2 regions of the Phormidesmis priestleyi ULC007 genome follow, and region 1 is predicted to be linked to the other one. Evidence: riboswitches for the same ligand, from Rfam matches in the RefSeq annotation. Region 1 holds a riboswitch; the other holds the start of a gene.
The links. Region 1 has a riboswitch for cobalamin ahead of C7B65_RS01800 (CbtB-domain containing protein). Riboswitches for the same ligand answer to the same signal wherever they lie in the genome.
Positions count from the first base shown of each region.

Region 1 (7,120 bases):
TTTAGATATTGTTAGTGAGTTTCTTGTCAGGTTCTATCACCAAGAACCTGATTATTTTGAAGCCACAATAAGAGCTTTGCAAGTTTTAAAAGATCGCCATCAATATAAGTGGGAGTTAGCAGCGGCATTCAGGAAGGTTCTTGAAAGTTCATTGCCTGAAGACACACTAAGAGACCTTGTACTCTTCAGTGCCAACCGCTTTGTTCAAAACCATGAAGATGCTAAAGCCGTTCTCAAGAGAATCTATGATGATAATATTCTTTACACTGCGGTTGATTTTGATGACCTGAAAGATTGATAAATAAACAGAAGTTAGTAGGGTGAACACTGCCCACATCCATAAATTTGCCGCGATCGCCCCACCCCAAAGCAAAATTCACAGGCGCGATCGCTCGTGCATTCGCCAGTGCATAGTTAGATTGAATCGATACTAAACAAGGAGCGATCGTTCAAAGAGGGCACGACGTTGATTGTTGAAGCGCGATCGCTTCCCAACAAAGCCGCTCCAGATTCCTAAGAAAAACTACGCTTCAAAGTGGGTGGTGACTGCTGAGTTCGTCGCCGCTGTAGCCACAGTCCTAGCAGCAAACCAACGCCTACGATTCCTGTCATGTAAGCAAGCGAAATCAATCGAACAACCAGCGGCGGCGCAACGCCTTCTACAGGAATATTCTGAGCGACTTGAAATGGCTGAAACCGTCGTGTAGAGGTTGGCTGAGGCGCAACTTCGACCTCAATATTATGGGGCGCACCATCAAAGAACTGCTGCTGCCATGCGAGTTTTCCGGTGCTGTCTGGAATGCCCTGGTAGGCAAACGCAACCCAATTATTTTCTAGCTGTGTGGTTTTGATCCGTAAAGCTACATCGGTGACAGGTTGCTTGGTTTTGACATCGATTACACCGACTTGCAGTTTAGCAAGTTGACCCACAGTAGCACTTGAGTCACCCGAAAGTTGCATCTCTAAACCCTGAGATTGCACTTTGGATGGCTTGTCGGATGTAGGCACGTCTTCTGTCATGTGAGACATTGCCATCGACCTATGAGATTGACCCAGTTCAGCGCTGATGTTGACATAGAGGAGAGCCGCGATCGCCACCACAGTCACGCCACTCAGCAACAATCTCACCCGTTGCGGTGCAATTTCTCCTGGCTGAATGGGTTGCCCACTGCCAATTAACCAACCACCTCCTAGCCCTGCTGCTAGCAAAATTGCTGCCAAAATGCCAAAGTTACGATATTTAACCCAGTTCTCTGGCACCGATAGAGTCAGAGTTTGGTGAATCGGTGCAAAGGCATTGGGGACGATCGGCATCACATCTACCAACAGTTGGTAAGTTCCTCGAATTGGCAACATTTGTTGAATCTGTAGCTCACCCTTGGGCGCTAGAGCTTCTAGATCTAACAGCGTTGTGCCTTCCGAGATCGGGAAATCTGTTGTGAACCAGGGGTTTTGCGATCGAGTCAGAATTTGCAGCCGCATCTTGGCGTTTTCTACAGAATGACCTGACTCATCTATTGCTTGCAGTGTCAACTGCACCGGGGGTTGGGGGCTGGTTGCCTCCGCTTCAAATGGTTTAATCTCGCTTACAACTGGGCGGGTTGTTAATCGTATAGAAGGTTGGGGAGTTTGGGAGAACCCGATCCAACCATAAAGGATCATTCCTATCAGACAAATCACACTGATAAGCGCTGAACGCTTGAACTTTGACATCGTTTTATTCTGCAATCACAACACAAATGGGCTGAATCTCAGCCCTAATGACAACTCACAAGCGCAGTGTGGTGACGCAGTGAATGCACTTTGTCGTGAATAGCTGGATAGGTGGTGAAGTAAACAGTCCACAGGATCAGTGCGAAAAGTGAGACGTAAAGGGCTGATTGCACCGGAACTGATAGCGTCCGCTGTGCGATTTTTTGCTGAACTGAAGAATAAGATTGAGTCGTCATTTTGTACCTCGTAAATGAGACGATGTTAGGCGATTCGGCAGGCGTTCTGACTTGGAGAATGCAAAATTAAAAATGGTAAGAAGCACACATCCTACAAATTTTTCATTTCTAATTTTTCATTTCCTTCACAGTTGCGGGACAGCGGTAGAGTTTCACTACACTTTCCCTGTTTCCTCTGACGGCTGCTCCCCGTCAGAACCGAGTCGTGAACTCAGCATACTTGATCGGGAAGATTTTAGAAACGTTTTAGAGGATCTGCTGCTTCAATAGACTTCCTGCATAAATACTCCGTTCTCACCCTATTCCCCAAAGAGAAGGGAGCCAGAATCTTATTCCCTCTCTTTGGGGAGAGGTTTAGGGCGAGGGCGGTTCAGATGCCAGATCATTTGTTGCCAAGCTAGTATATGAAAAATTGGCGGCTCCGACTGCTGACGATTCTGTGGGCTGCAAACAGTAGAATAGGCGGTGTGATCAGTCCTTTAAATCAACCCAAAAGAGATGACGCGGTGCTGGGTGGTCAGGTGACAGCCCCGTCGGGAAGTGTTGTGCTAGGCGGGCTAGATGGAATCAAACGACGGTTTGCCAGTGATCTCATAGACCAGCGCATCGCTGCACTTCGAGAAGCAGGGAGCGCCAGTGTCGGGTTGGATCTGTTGATTCAAGGGCTGCAAGACTCGTCGCTTGTGGTGCAAAAAGTGGCGTATTTGCTGCTGCAAAAGCGGTGTGAACTCAAGGCAAAAAAGGCGTTAGACGACTATAGCCCCTATGCGCTGTTTGAATGTCTAGCAACCTTGGCAGGACACGCCGCAGGAGTCACCGCGATCGCCATCGCCACGCGGCGTTTTGTCTACCGTCCTGATCAAGAGATTGTCATCAGCGCCAGTCGAGATGGCGTAGTTAAAGTCTGGGATTTGCAGGCACAAGAGGAACTGTTTAGTGTGAATGTCTGGGCGATCGTGTTTGCGATTTCTATCGACCCTGACGAAGACAGTTTCACGATTAGAACCAAACAACAGCTTATAAAATCCTGGAGTCTCAGAACTGAGCAGCCAGTGACTCCTGCTCAAAAACAGCCGAGAACGATCGCGTCCGTGACCGTAAACGAAGGCAGACACTTAATTAGCGGTAGCCGCAAAACCATCAAAATTTGGGATTTACACGCCGCACGAGAAGTCTGCTTATTGCAAGGGCATTCCAGTTTAGTGACAGCAGTCGCAGTGAGTCACGATCGCCCTTTACTAGTCAGTGGCAGTGAAGATCAAACGGTTAAAATTTGGGGAGTTGCTTAGTCTGAGACAGAAAATTGACGATCGCTTTGAGATTATCGATACTATTTAAATAGCCTCATTTGATAATTATCAGTCTTTTAAGATCATATTTCTTAACCTGTTGTTTGAATGACTCTCATGACACACACTATTTCGCAAATTAAACGAGTCAGTTTTTTGACCGGAGCGTTAATTGTATTGAGCTTCTTGTCTCATAATGTGGCGGCGATCGCACGCGCTGTCACTGCTTCCCCACAGGTCGCCCAGACCAATCAAGACGGTTATCAAACCTATCAAAGCCAGCGTTTTAAGTTCAAAATTGACTATCCGCCTAGCTATCGCTTAGATGCCACCGAAGAAAGTCGCGGCATACGGCTTCAGCCAACAACGAAAGATCAGACTGGAAGCATTGTGATTGCAGCGTTTAGCAATCCTAATAGACTTTCTGCTCTGGAATGGGTGAGCCAACAGACGGCGGAGTCTAACTTCAGCAATCGCCAAGATACTCCTAGAAGCTATAGCTTTGCAGGGCAGCCCGCGATTTCTTACCCGTGGTGTGACAAAGTGTGTGCAGATAACGTGGTGTTTCCGAGTCGCGATCGCCAGACGATCATGGTGCTCACCGTTCTTTATGACTATCCAGCCGATCAAATTCGCTGGGACTTTCAATCCATTATCGGAAAGTTTCGATTCACCTCGTAGCCATCGCTTTAAGCAGATGCGGCGGTAACTCGACCAAAGCGCCGATCGCGCCGTTGATACTCCAACAATGCTTGATGAAAGGCGACTCGATTGAAATCTGGCCACAAAACATCGGTGAAATACAGTTCTGTGTAAGCAAGCTGCCAGAGTAAGAAATTACTCAAGCGAATCTCGCCACTCGTACGAATCAACAGATCAGGATCAGGCATCTTTGATGTGTCGAGAGCGTTAGTGATCAGTTGTTCACTAATCGCGTCTGATCGAAGTTCTCCCCGTTCTACTTGCGCTGCAATTTGGCGACACACTTGCGTTATTTCAGTCCGGCTGCCGTAGTTGACTGCAATGTTAAGTCGAACGCCCTGATTATTCTCAGTCGCAATCATCGCAGTGTGTATTTCGCGTTGTAAGATGTTTGGCAATGTCAATAAATCTCCAAAGAATGAGACTCGCACTTGCTCGCGCTGCATTTCTGCCAATTCTCGACGCAGCAGCCGCTCAAACAACAGCATCAAAAAGTTGACTTCCTCGATCGGGCGGCTCCAATTTTCGGTCGAAAACGCATAGGCGGTCAGCGCTTCAATTCCCCAGTCTTGGCAGCACCGCACCAGGTCTTTGAGCGTCTTAGCGCCGTGACGATGCCCAACAATGCGGGGCAGTGCTTGTTGAGTTGCCCATCGACCATTGCCATCCATAATTACAGCGACGTGGCGAGGCAAGCGATCGGGGTCTAAATCAGACGGAAGCGTTGAAAAAAGATTAGAAGACATGGGGATTTTATGCGTGACTAGGTGAACAGGCGGGTTTCTCATGCTTGATTTTTCCCAAATAGACTCTGCAAATAGTCGGGCGTTAGACTCTGATTCCAGCGCCAGAGATGCCACAAAGTGCGTAAGCAGGTAAACGAAAAGGTGGCTCGGTTTGTCCAAGACCACGATCGCCACGACAGAACGTTCATCATCCGGTGTAAGGTGCCAATCAAACTGCTGCGTTCAGCCCGATAAGTGACTTGCCCTTTCATAGTTTTGAGCAGCGTCAGAAAAATGTGACGCACCGAAGATTCTGGAAACGCCCAGACCCCAAACCCCCAAAATTTAGTCATGTGGTTGATTTCGTCTTGCGCCAATTCTGCCAGGATGTCGTGAAGCGACCCGGTAGAGTGTGCCATCAACCAGAGATATAAACAGGTTGCTCCATATTCTGTCGCGATGCGGTGTAGCCCAGGGTGCGACCTCTACCTGATACTAAAGTGACTCAAGCCTCCTGCTGATAAGGTTTTTGAACGATTTCACAGTAGTCCTTTTGATTATCCATTGATCAATTTTACAGGCACTCAAAACCCTTATGGAGCAAAAGGTAATCGGTTTTTTCCAATGTATCGGATGGAGGTCGCACCCGTAGCCCATGCCGATAGAGGTCAGTGCGAAGATCGCCCGACGGCTCATATTGACGGACAGCACGAGGCGTTGGGGCAACTTTTTCACCCGCAAGCTGCCCATAAATTTTGAGCAAAGCAGGCGTATGCTGGCGTTCTTCTTTCTCCCATAATCCGGGTTCTAAGAGTACACCGTCTGAATCAGTCGTGCCTCCCACAAAGCGGGCAAGCGGTGGATGCAGCGTTTCTAAATAGCGCCGACTCGTCTCGGTATAGGCACGAATCGGCGCTTCGGTATCGATCGCGCCCACCAAAATCGAAAGAAACACGTCTGGGTCAATGCCCACAATCTGCTGGTGATCGAGATGCCAATCAATCAAACTCCAGGGGCGCGGTTGCGGATTCTCAAATTGCACTGGCAGATCTCGCAACCGTTCATGAAGGTGTTCAAACGAAAGATAGCGATCGAGTAGCCGATTGATTCGATCATAAATGTGACTCTCATTTCTAGAATTCTCACTGCATGAATCGGCGTTGACGAGTCTACAATTAGGCGCATTGATCATAGAATTTTCACCTTTAGCGAATCGAAAATCTGATGATTTGAATCGGTGTAAATCAAGCAATTGTTGAGCTGCTGACAGCTTATAAAGAAACCCAAGGGTTTGTCAGTCGGGCGAAGTCGGCAATTTAAGGATTTCAAAAAGTCGGAAAAAGTCGGAAGCCGACAGGATAGACTCAATGCATCTATGGTGTGTCACGATCGATGGATGCTGAAGCCGTCTTAACTTGGGTGGATGCCCTAATTGTTTCTAACACTGGAAAACGCCTCAGCGACCTGCAAAGAACCGTTTTGCAAAAGGTTTGGCAGGGGCACAAATATTTAGAAATCGCTGCCCACTATGGCTGCACCGAAGGACACGTCAAAGACGTTAGCGCCGATCTCTGGCAATTTCTCTCAAAACAGCTTGGCGAAAAAATCACCAAAAGCAACTGTCGCACCGCCCTATCTCGTTATTTTCAAATCGCTCCGACTGCCAAAAAATCGGCTAGCCTCAGGCCTCACTTTGTCGGACGCACTGGTGCGATCGCTGACCTCGACGCGCTGATTAACCAAGGCGCAAAGGTGATTGTGATTCAAGGCGAAGGCGGTTTAGGCAAAACCACACTAGCGCAGCAATATCTTCAAACTCAAGGGTTTGACCTGGTTTTAGAACTGTTGATGGCCAAAGAAACCCAAACTATCACTTCAGCCGAACGGGTGGTCGAAGAGTGGCTCAAACAAGACTTTAATCAAGAACCCGGCATCGAATTTGGGGTGACGTTAGGACGACTGAAACGACAACTGCACGATCGTCGAATCGGGGTGCTGATTGACAATCTAGAACCTGCCCTCGATCAACAAGGTCGTTTCATTGCTCTTCATCGTAGCTATGTTGAGTTGTTTCGCGTCTTGGCAGATGCCAGAGTGCAGTCTGTGACGCTGGTGACGAGCCGCGATCGCTTGTGTGAGTCAAGTCTCAACGTCGCTCACTATCGGCTTCCAGGCTTAGATCAACGCGCCTGGAACGAATTTTTCACCCATCGAAAGATCGCGATCGATGCCCCAACGATCGAAAAGATGCACCGCGCCTACGGAGGCAACGCCAAGGCAATGGGCATCCTCTGTGGGGCAATTTGGGAGGATCTAGGGGGCGATATGGTTGTCTACTGGCAGGAAACACACGGCGATTTGTGGGTGACGACCGATCTAAAGGATTTGGTGGCAAATCAAGTCAACCGCCTGCAAAGCCTTGACCCTCAAGCCTATCGCTTATTTTGTCGGTTGG
Region 1 covers NZ_PVWG01000001.1:397,218-404,337, forward strand. Annotated here, with positions in the region: gene C7B65_RS01790 (hypothetical protein) at 1-298, shown strand, start outside; gene C7B65_RS01795 (hypothetical protein) at 514-1,539, opposite strand; gene C7B65_RS01800 (CbtB-domain containing protein) at 1,758-1,949, opposite strand; cobalamin riboswitch at 1,969-2,167, opposite strand; gene C7B65_RS01805 (WD40 repeat domain-containing protein) at 2,354-3,238, shown strand; gene C7B65_RS01810 (hypothetical protein) at 3,356-3,919, shown strand; gene C7B65_RS01815 (undecaprenyl pyrophosphate synthase) at 3,928-4,686, opposite strand; gene C7B65_RS01820 (hypothetical protein) at 4,725-5,084, opposite strand; gene C7B65_RS01825 (hypothetical protein) at 5,240-5,857, opposite strand; gene C7B65_RS01830 (tetratricopeptide repeat protein) at 6,046-7,120, shown strand, end outside.

Region 2 (7,120 bases), on a different contig from region 1:
CTGACTATTTAAACCCACCACACAATCTGAAAATGTTCGGGGCAGCAGGCTGCGACGACAGCTATCTAACACATCAACGATCGCCGTGTCTGACACGCCTCGACGAATGCTCACGACACAGCTTGCTGCCTCGACGGGTCGTCGCACTTGACGGCATACTGACAGCGCATCGGCTCCCGAAACCTTTTGATCGGCGATGCGATTAACGCAGGTGCCCAAGTCGTCAGGTCTGAGGGCCTGTCCGCAAGCACTAGCAGCGTCTGCTGCGGAAACTTGAGCACGAGTCAAATCAGCCGCACAGGATTCATAAGGGTTGCGCGATCCTCCAAAAAGAGCTTGTGCAGGAGCCATTGGTAGCGCGATCGCGATTAAACTTGCAGTCACAATCTGCGCCACGGGAAGGCGCAGCCCTTTAAGACTGACCAAATTTTGAATTTTCATCATAGTCACACCAGCTAGAGAAGATATAAAAGCGCCAAGTCGATCGTAGAGCACTCAGAGAAAATTGTGGCACGGAACTGGCAAGAAGCCCAAAAAAGCCTCCAATCCTCATTGAGGATTGGAGGCTTAAAGCAGGGTCAGAATACTTTAGTAAGCGCGACGACTAAACTGGTAATACAAGAAAAGCGCAATGATCGCACCAATAACAGCGACAATGATCCCAGGAATGCTTAACGATGCAGTCGTAATCGCTAATGTTCCTGTGTTGATCAACATGAACACTGTGCCGCCGATAAAAGCACCGACAATGCCTAAGACCATGGTGCCTAAAATGCTGCCACCTTGATGACCAGGGTAAATCGCCTTCGCGATCGCACCTGCAATAATTCCCAACACAATCCAAGCAAGAATATTCATTGACTTAACTCCTTTATGGTTTCAATCGAACAATGGTTGAGCAAACAAAACAGTCGTTATTGACCAGAACCCGTTCCCGTAGGATTGGTTGTTGAACCAGGACTAGGGCTGCTACCGCTATTCGCCGGGCTATTTGTTGACGAATTTGGTTGAACAGAATTAGCTGGGCTAGTCGGCTGAGGACTAGATTGAGCGGGGGCAGCTTGTTGAGCAGGGGCAGACTGCTGGGGCTGAGGAATCGTGATATTGACTCTAGGGGCTTGAGCAGGTGCTTGGGGCACGGGCACCACACGATCGCGCTCAATGATTCGTTCTCGCACTTGAGGAGAGGGGCTAACGCTGGGCGAAGGAGCCGCACTGGGCACCACAATCGTGCTGTTGACAGGGACGGGGGTTTGGTTGCTCTGATTGAGCAGATAGAGACCGCCGCCGACGATCGCCGCCGTGCCAGCGAGAATGAGTCCTATAAGCAAACCCCGACCCGCATTGTCATTATCACGGATTTGCTGATTGGCTTCGTAGCGATTTTGCTCAACCGCACGCCCTTGAGTGTAGCCCTCCTGATACTCAACGGGAGTAGGTTCCACAACAGGAGGGATGTCTGGGTTAGGAACGTTGTTGGGGTTGTTTTCGCGATCGTTTAGATTAGCCATATTAAAAATGAAGGGTTATAGAGCGAGTATTTGAAAGCCTTCGTTAAACTGCTTCCTCGAAGATATGGCGACTGATTGATGCCCCCAGAATTACCAAGCTTTGTCGGTGTTCTTGAATACAAATTACTCCCTAGAAAGGAGCCAATCACTGTACCTAGAGAAATAACACTTCCTCTAGCTAAAGGATGATTCCCGCAAAAATAAAAACGTCAAAATCGAAACCACCCCGTCCAGCATCAGGGCGATCAAGCGCACCCACGCGCTAGGATCGCTGCCGAATCAGCAGCCCTTTCAACAATCGGGGTTACTTTTCAGTCCGTCAAAGGTTTAACTGCCTTCCATTGAGTTACCGGGATCAGAGGCTTCCAGCCCAAGAACGCTCCGATCGCTTCTGCCCGCTGAATGCCAACGCGAATCAAATCACCCCCATATAAACGGTGATAGTGCAAAACGATCTGTTCACTCTCGATCGTTACTGCATTGACCACCAATCGACCACCCGGACATAGCGCACTCCAGCAAAGGTCAAGGAGACGATCGGCAGTCACGCCTCCGCCGATAAAAATGGCATCGGGTTGCGGTAAAGCTTGAAGGGCTGCGGGGGCTTCTCCGGCAACAATTTTAAGATGGGGAACGCCCAGATCTGAGGCGTTATCTGCGATGTATTGCAAACGTGTTGGATGGCGCTCAATGGCGATCGCACGACAGCGAGGATGGCTCCGTAACCACTCAATGGCGATCGAGCCACAGCCCGCGCCGACATCCCAAAGCAATTCTCCGGGCAAAGGCGCGAGAGTGGATAAGGTAATCGATCGCACTTCGCGCTTAGTCAGTTGCCCATCGTGGTGATAAGCGTCATCAGGTAAGCCAACGGTGCGAGAAAGTGGAACCGTACCTGGATCGGAGCGGCACACGATCGCTAACGTGTTTAAATCTGACAAGTCTTGAATGCCCCAAGTGTTAGCAGTCCCGTCAATATGGCGTTCCTGAGTGCCTCCCAGGTGTTCTAGGACGGTGATTTTGCTACGACCAAACCCGCGTTGGTTCAGCAGTTCTGCAACGTGATTAGGAGTAGTTTTGTTCGCACTGAGGATTAATAATCGGGCATTAGGAGCGAGGGCAGTGGCGATCGTAGAAACCGAACGATTGGTGAGGCTAAACGTTTCAATCTCCGCCAGTGACCATCCCAAGCGGGCACAGGCAAGACTAAACGCAGAAGGCGCAGGGATAATCATCATCTCTGAGATGGGAATGCGACGAGTCAGCGTTACGCCCACTCCATGACACATCGGGTCGCCACTGGCCAAAACACAAACGGTCTGTCCCCGACGACGCAGGATTTCATCAATGGTTGCTTCTAGCGGAGAACTCCAGGCAAGTTTTTCTCGCCAATCGTCTTTGGGCAGCATCGCGAGGTGACGATCGCCGCCAATGATCACTTCAGCCCGATCGAGTAGAGAACGAGCGATCTGGCTCAGTCCCGCGATTCCGTCTTCACCGATGCCAATCACTGAGAGCCACATCTGCATTTCTAAACTCGTCCTACTGTGATTGAACGATCGTACAAGGTTTCAGGCTTCTATTAAGAAAGGTGAGTCTTCAAAAAATCGGGTCAGTGGTGTATGGTAGTGTGCTTAGATCTAGAGTTGGGAAAGTTCGGTGTGATTCCGACGCTGTGCCGCAACTGTAAAAGTCAGAATGCCGATTCTAGAAAGGTCACTTCAAGACCAAATTACCCTGGATTCCCTGCGTCGCACGGGGAGGAGACTGATCCATTGCTGTCTGAGTTGCCGACTTGTCCGGGTTTGTTTTATGGTTCGTCTGCCCAAGATGGAATGCTGGCTCGAATGCGGATTCCGGGCGGAATTCTCACCGATCGACAGTGTGACGCGATCGCCGATCTCGCGGATCAGTCTGGGGCAGGCTATGTGCAGGTGACGAATCGGGCCAATGTGCAGATTCGGGAGATTCACACGCCGATCACGCCTGATGTTTTTCATCGGTTGCAAACATTAGAGTTAGCGGCACAAACCATCAGCCTTGACCCGATTCGGAATATTATGGCGAGTCCAACGGCTGGCATTGATTCGCAGATGTTAATCGATACTCGCCCGTTGGTGAAAGCGTTAGATGATTATCTTCAAACTCATCCTAAGTTGGCGGCTTTGTCACCCAAATTTAGCGTTTGCTTTGACGGAGGAGAATGGGTTTCGGTGCGCGATCGCCGTAATGATATTGGGTTAGTCGCTCACAGATTGCCGTCTTCAGAGATTGGTTTTCGGGTGTGTTTGAATGTAGAGGCACACAATTCTGGAGATGTTGGTGTTTTCGTTTCAGAAAATCAATGCTTGGCATTCATCGCTGCGTTAACTCAGGTATATCTTGACTACACTCAAGGCTATTATTCTGGCAAAGGTCGTAAACCTCGATTTCGTCATCTCCTAGCAAGTTGGGATGTCGAAAGTTGTTTAGAACGAGTGGAACATTTGTTAGGATTTTCGCTGCGGCGAGAAGCAAGTTTGCTGCGATCGTCACCTCAGTCTTACAATCATCTTGGCATTCATCCCCAACGTCAAACAGGCTTGTCGTACTTAGGAATCGCTGTGCCGTTAGGTCGTCTAGAATCTTGGCAGTTGAGAAATTTAGCCAAGTTAACACGCCAGAACAGTGGCACGTTGCGTCTTACTCCTTGGCAAACGATTTTGTTTCCTGATGTTGCTGACGATCGCCTGGGTAATTTAGAAGGGGCGATCGCCGATTTAGGATTTCACACATCAGCGACTCATTTTGAGAGTGCATTAGTCGCTTGTTCGGGTCGAAAAGGATGCGCGTCAGGGCTGACTGATACTCAAACTCAGGCGCTGGGATTGGTGGAATTAACAGCCCATTTAGATCAGCCGCTTAATATTCACTTCAGTGGGTGTGAAAAGTCTTGCGCTCAACAAACGCCTAGTGATATTGCGCTGGTTGGAATTGAGATGAAAGCGGGGAATTCGACGATCGAGGGTTATGACGTTTATGTAGGCACTAGAGATTCGTCGTTTGGTCGGCGGATACGATCGGTGAGTGCATTAGAGGTGACATCTTTAATCAAGCAGATGTTACAAATCTATCAACAGCAGCGAATGCTAGACGAATCGTTTAAGATGTTTGTAGATCGACACTCTATGGATCAGTTACAGCAATGGTTCAGCTCAAAAAATAATCAATATCTCACATCGCATTCGATCACAGGTTGACGATCATGATTGACTACATCCAAGACGGAACAGAAATCTATCGTCAATCATTCGCCACGATTCGCTCAGAGGCAAATTTATCAAGTTTGCCCCCTGATTTAGAACGGGTCGCTGTGCGTCTAATTCATAGCTGCGGCATGACCGATATTGTGTCAGATTTATCTGCCTCACCCGGAGCCGCAACTGCTGGACGAAAGGCTTTGATTGCGGGAGCTTCAATTCTCTGTGACGCTCGGATGGTAGCAGAAGGTGTAACTCGTAAACGGCTCCCGGCTGAAAATGCGGTGATTTGTACGCTTCAACACCCCGATACGCCAAAGCTAGCAGAACAGATGTCAACCACGCGATCGGCAGCCGCGTTAGAACTGTGGCGTGACCATTTAGAAGGTGCGATCGTGGCGATCGGCAATGCGCCAACGGCTCTGTTTCGCCTGTTAGAACTGTTGGATGAAGGTGTGCCGAAACCCGCACTAATTTTGGGATTTCCAGTCGGGTTTATCGGGGCAGCAGAGTCAAAAGCAGCGTTAGCCGCCAACAGTCGAGGGGTGCCGTTTATCGCCTTGCAGGGGCGACGAGGCGGCAGTGCGATGGCATCTGCGGCAGTGAATGCGTTAGCAAAAGAGGATGAATTATGACACACGAAACGGGTCGGTTATATGGGTTGGGAATTGGGCCAGGCGACCCAGAATTGTTGACGCTGAAAGCCTATCGAATTCTGCGATCGGTGCCTGTGATCGCCTATCCCACAATGGAGAACGGCAAGGTTTTGGCACGGGCGATCGTGGCGGACTTTTTGCGTCCTGAGCAAATTGAAGTGCCGATGCCGTTGCCGTTTAGTCCGGTGCGATCGTCTCAACCCTACTATGATATCGCTGCCGAAAAATTGGCAGAGCATTTGAGTGCTGGACGAGATGTCGCAGTGTTGTGTGAGGGCGAACCCTTTTTGTATGGCTCGTTTATGTATCTCTTCAATCGCTTATCATCAAAGTTTCAAACCGAAGTGGTGCCAGGAATCTCTTCGACGATGGCAAGTGCGGCTGCATTGGGAGTGCCGCTCACTTACCGCAATGATGTGTTATCCATTATGCCAGCCACTCTCGAAGCTGATATCTTACGTGATCGCCTTGCTGTTGCAGATGCGGCGGTAATTATTAAGTTGGGTAGACATTTCAGCAAAGTGCGAGACGTTTTATCTGAGTTGGGACTGCTATCACGATCGCTCTATATCGAACGCGCCACGATGCCTAATCAGCGCATTGTTCCGATCGCTGATATCGATGCGGCTGACGTTCCTTACTGGGCGTTGATTATGATTCCTAGTCTTCAAACTTCCGTTACATGAATGCTCCTGCTGTGGTGGTGTTGGGTCAAGCGAGTGTTGCAGTTGCTCGACAGTTAATGAGTGTTTTGCCCGATGCAACACTTTATGGATTAGCGGGGCGCACAACTGAGGTGGATGTCTCATTCACTGATTTTGGGGCGACCCTGCGAGAATTGTTTGCCACCGGAACGCCGATCATTGGAGTGTGTGCGGCGGGAATTTTGATTCGCACGATCGCGCCTCTCCTCTCCAACAAACGCTATGAGCCGCCCGTCTTAGCCGTTGCCGAAGATGGTAGCGCCGTGGTTCCACTTTTAGGAGGATTGCAGGGCGTGAATGATTTAGCGCGGCAAATCGCAGCCGTCCTCAATGTTCAGCCTGCGATCACGACGACGGGCGATATCCGGTTTCGCACAACGTTGCTCAATCCGCCACCAGGCTATCATTTGGCGAATCCAGACGATGCGAAAACATTCATCTCAGATTTGCTGGCAGGGTCAACAGTTCGGCTTGAAGGCAATGCACCTTGGCTGAGTGAAAGCAAACTACCGATCGCACCTGACGCACCTCTCACTTTGCAAGTCACAGAGTCTAAAGGATGCCCAGCGTCCGATCGTTTGGTCTACCATCCTGCAACCTTGGCGATCGCCGTTAGTCATCTGTCTGATAGTGAGTTAGCGATCGAATTCGTGCAGCAAATTCTTGACGAATCAGACTTGACGATCGCGTCAATAGCAGGAATTTTTGCTTCAAACTCTGAGATGGGACATCCGACTCTCGAAGCGCTCTCTCAAGCGTTGCAGGTGCCGATCCGGTTTCTCGATTTGTCCAGTGCTGAAGAAATTGCCCTCAATGCGGCTGGAGAATTGGGTCAACTGATCGTGTCTCAGCATACATCAGGACTGAGTTGCGCGATCGCGCGGGCTGCTCAACCGATTGATGTGAACCTGATCGGAAAGCCTCGCGGGCAGTTGACGATCGTCGGCACTGGGCCGGGCGGGGAAAAATGGATGTCTCCCGAAGTCAAAGACGTGCTGCGATCGGCAACT
Region 2 covers NZ_PVWG01000004.1:232,481-239,600, reverse strand. Annotated here, with positions in the region: gene C7B65_RS06255 (hypothetical protein) at 1-444, opposite strand, end outside; gene C7B65_RS06250 (GlsB/YeaQ/YmgE family stress response membrane protein) at 589-858, opposite strand; gene C7B65_RS06245 (hypothetical protein) at 915-1,511, opposite strand; gene cbiE (precorrin-6y C5,15-methyltransferase (decarboxylating) subunit CbiE) at 1,823-3,040, opposite strand; adenosylcobalamin-variant (AdoCbl-variant) riboswitch at 3,151-3,223, shown strand; gene cobG (precorrin-3B synthase) at 3,287-4,750, shown strand; gene C7B65_RS06230 (precorrin-8X methylmutase) at 4,756-5,385, shown strand; gene C7B65_RS06225 (precorrin-2 C(20)-methyltransferase) at 5,382-6,092, shown strand; gene cobJ (precorrin-3B C(17)-methyltransferase) at 6,089-7,120, shown strand, end outside.
Region 2: linked by a shared signal. The riboswitch ahead of cobG (precorrin-3B synthase) and the one ahead of C7B65_RS01800 (CbtB-domain containing protein) in region 1 are both predicted to bind cobalamin.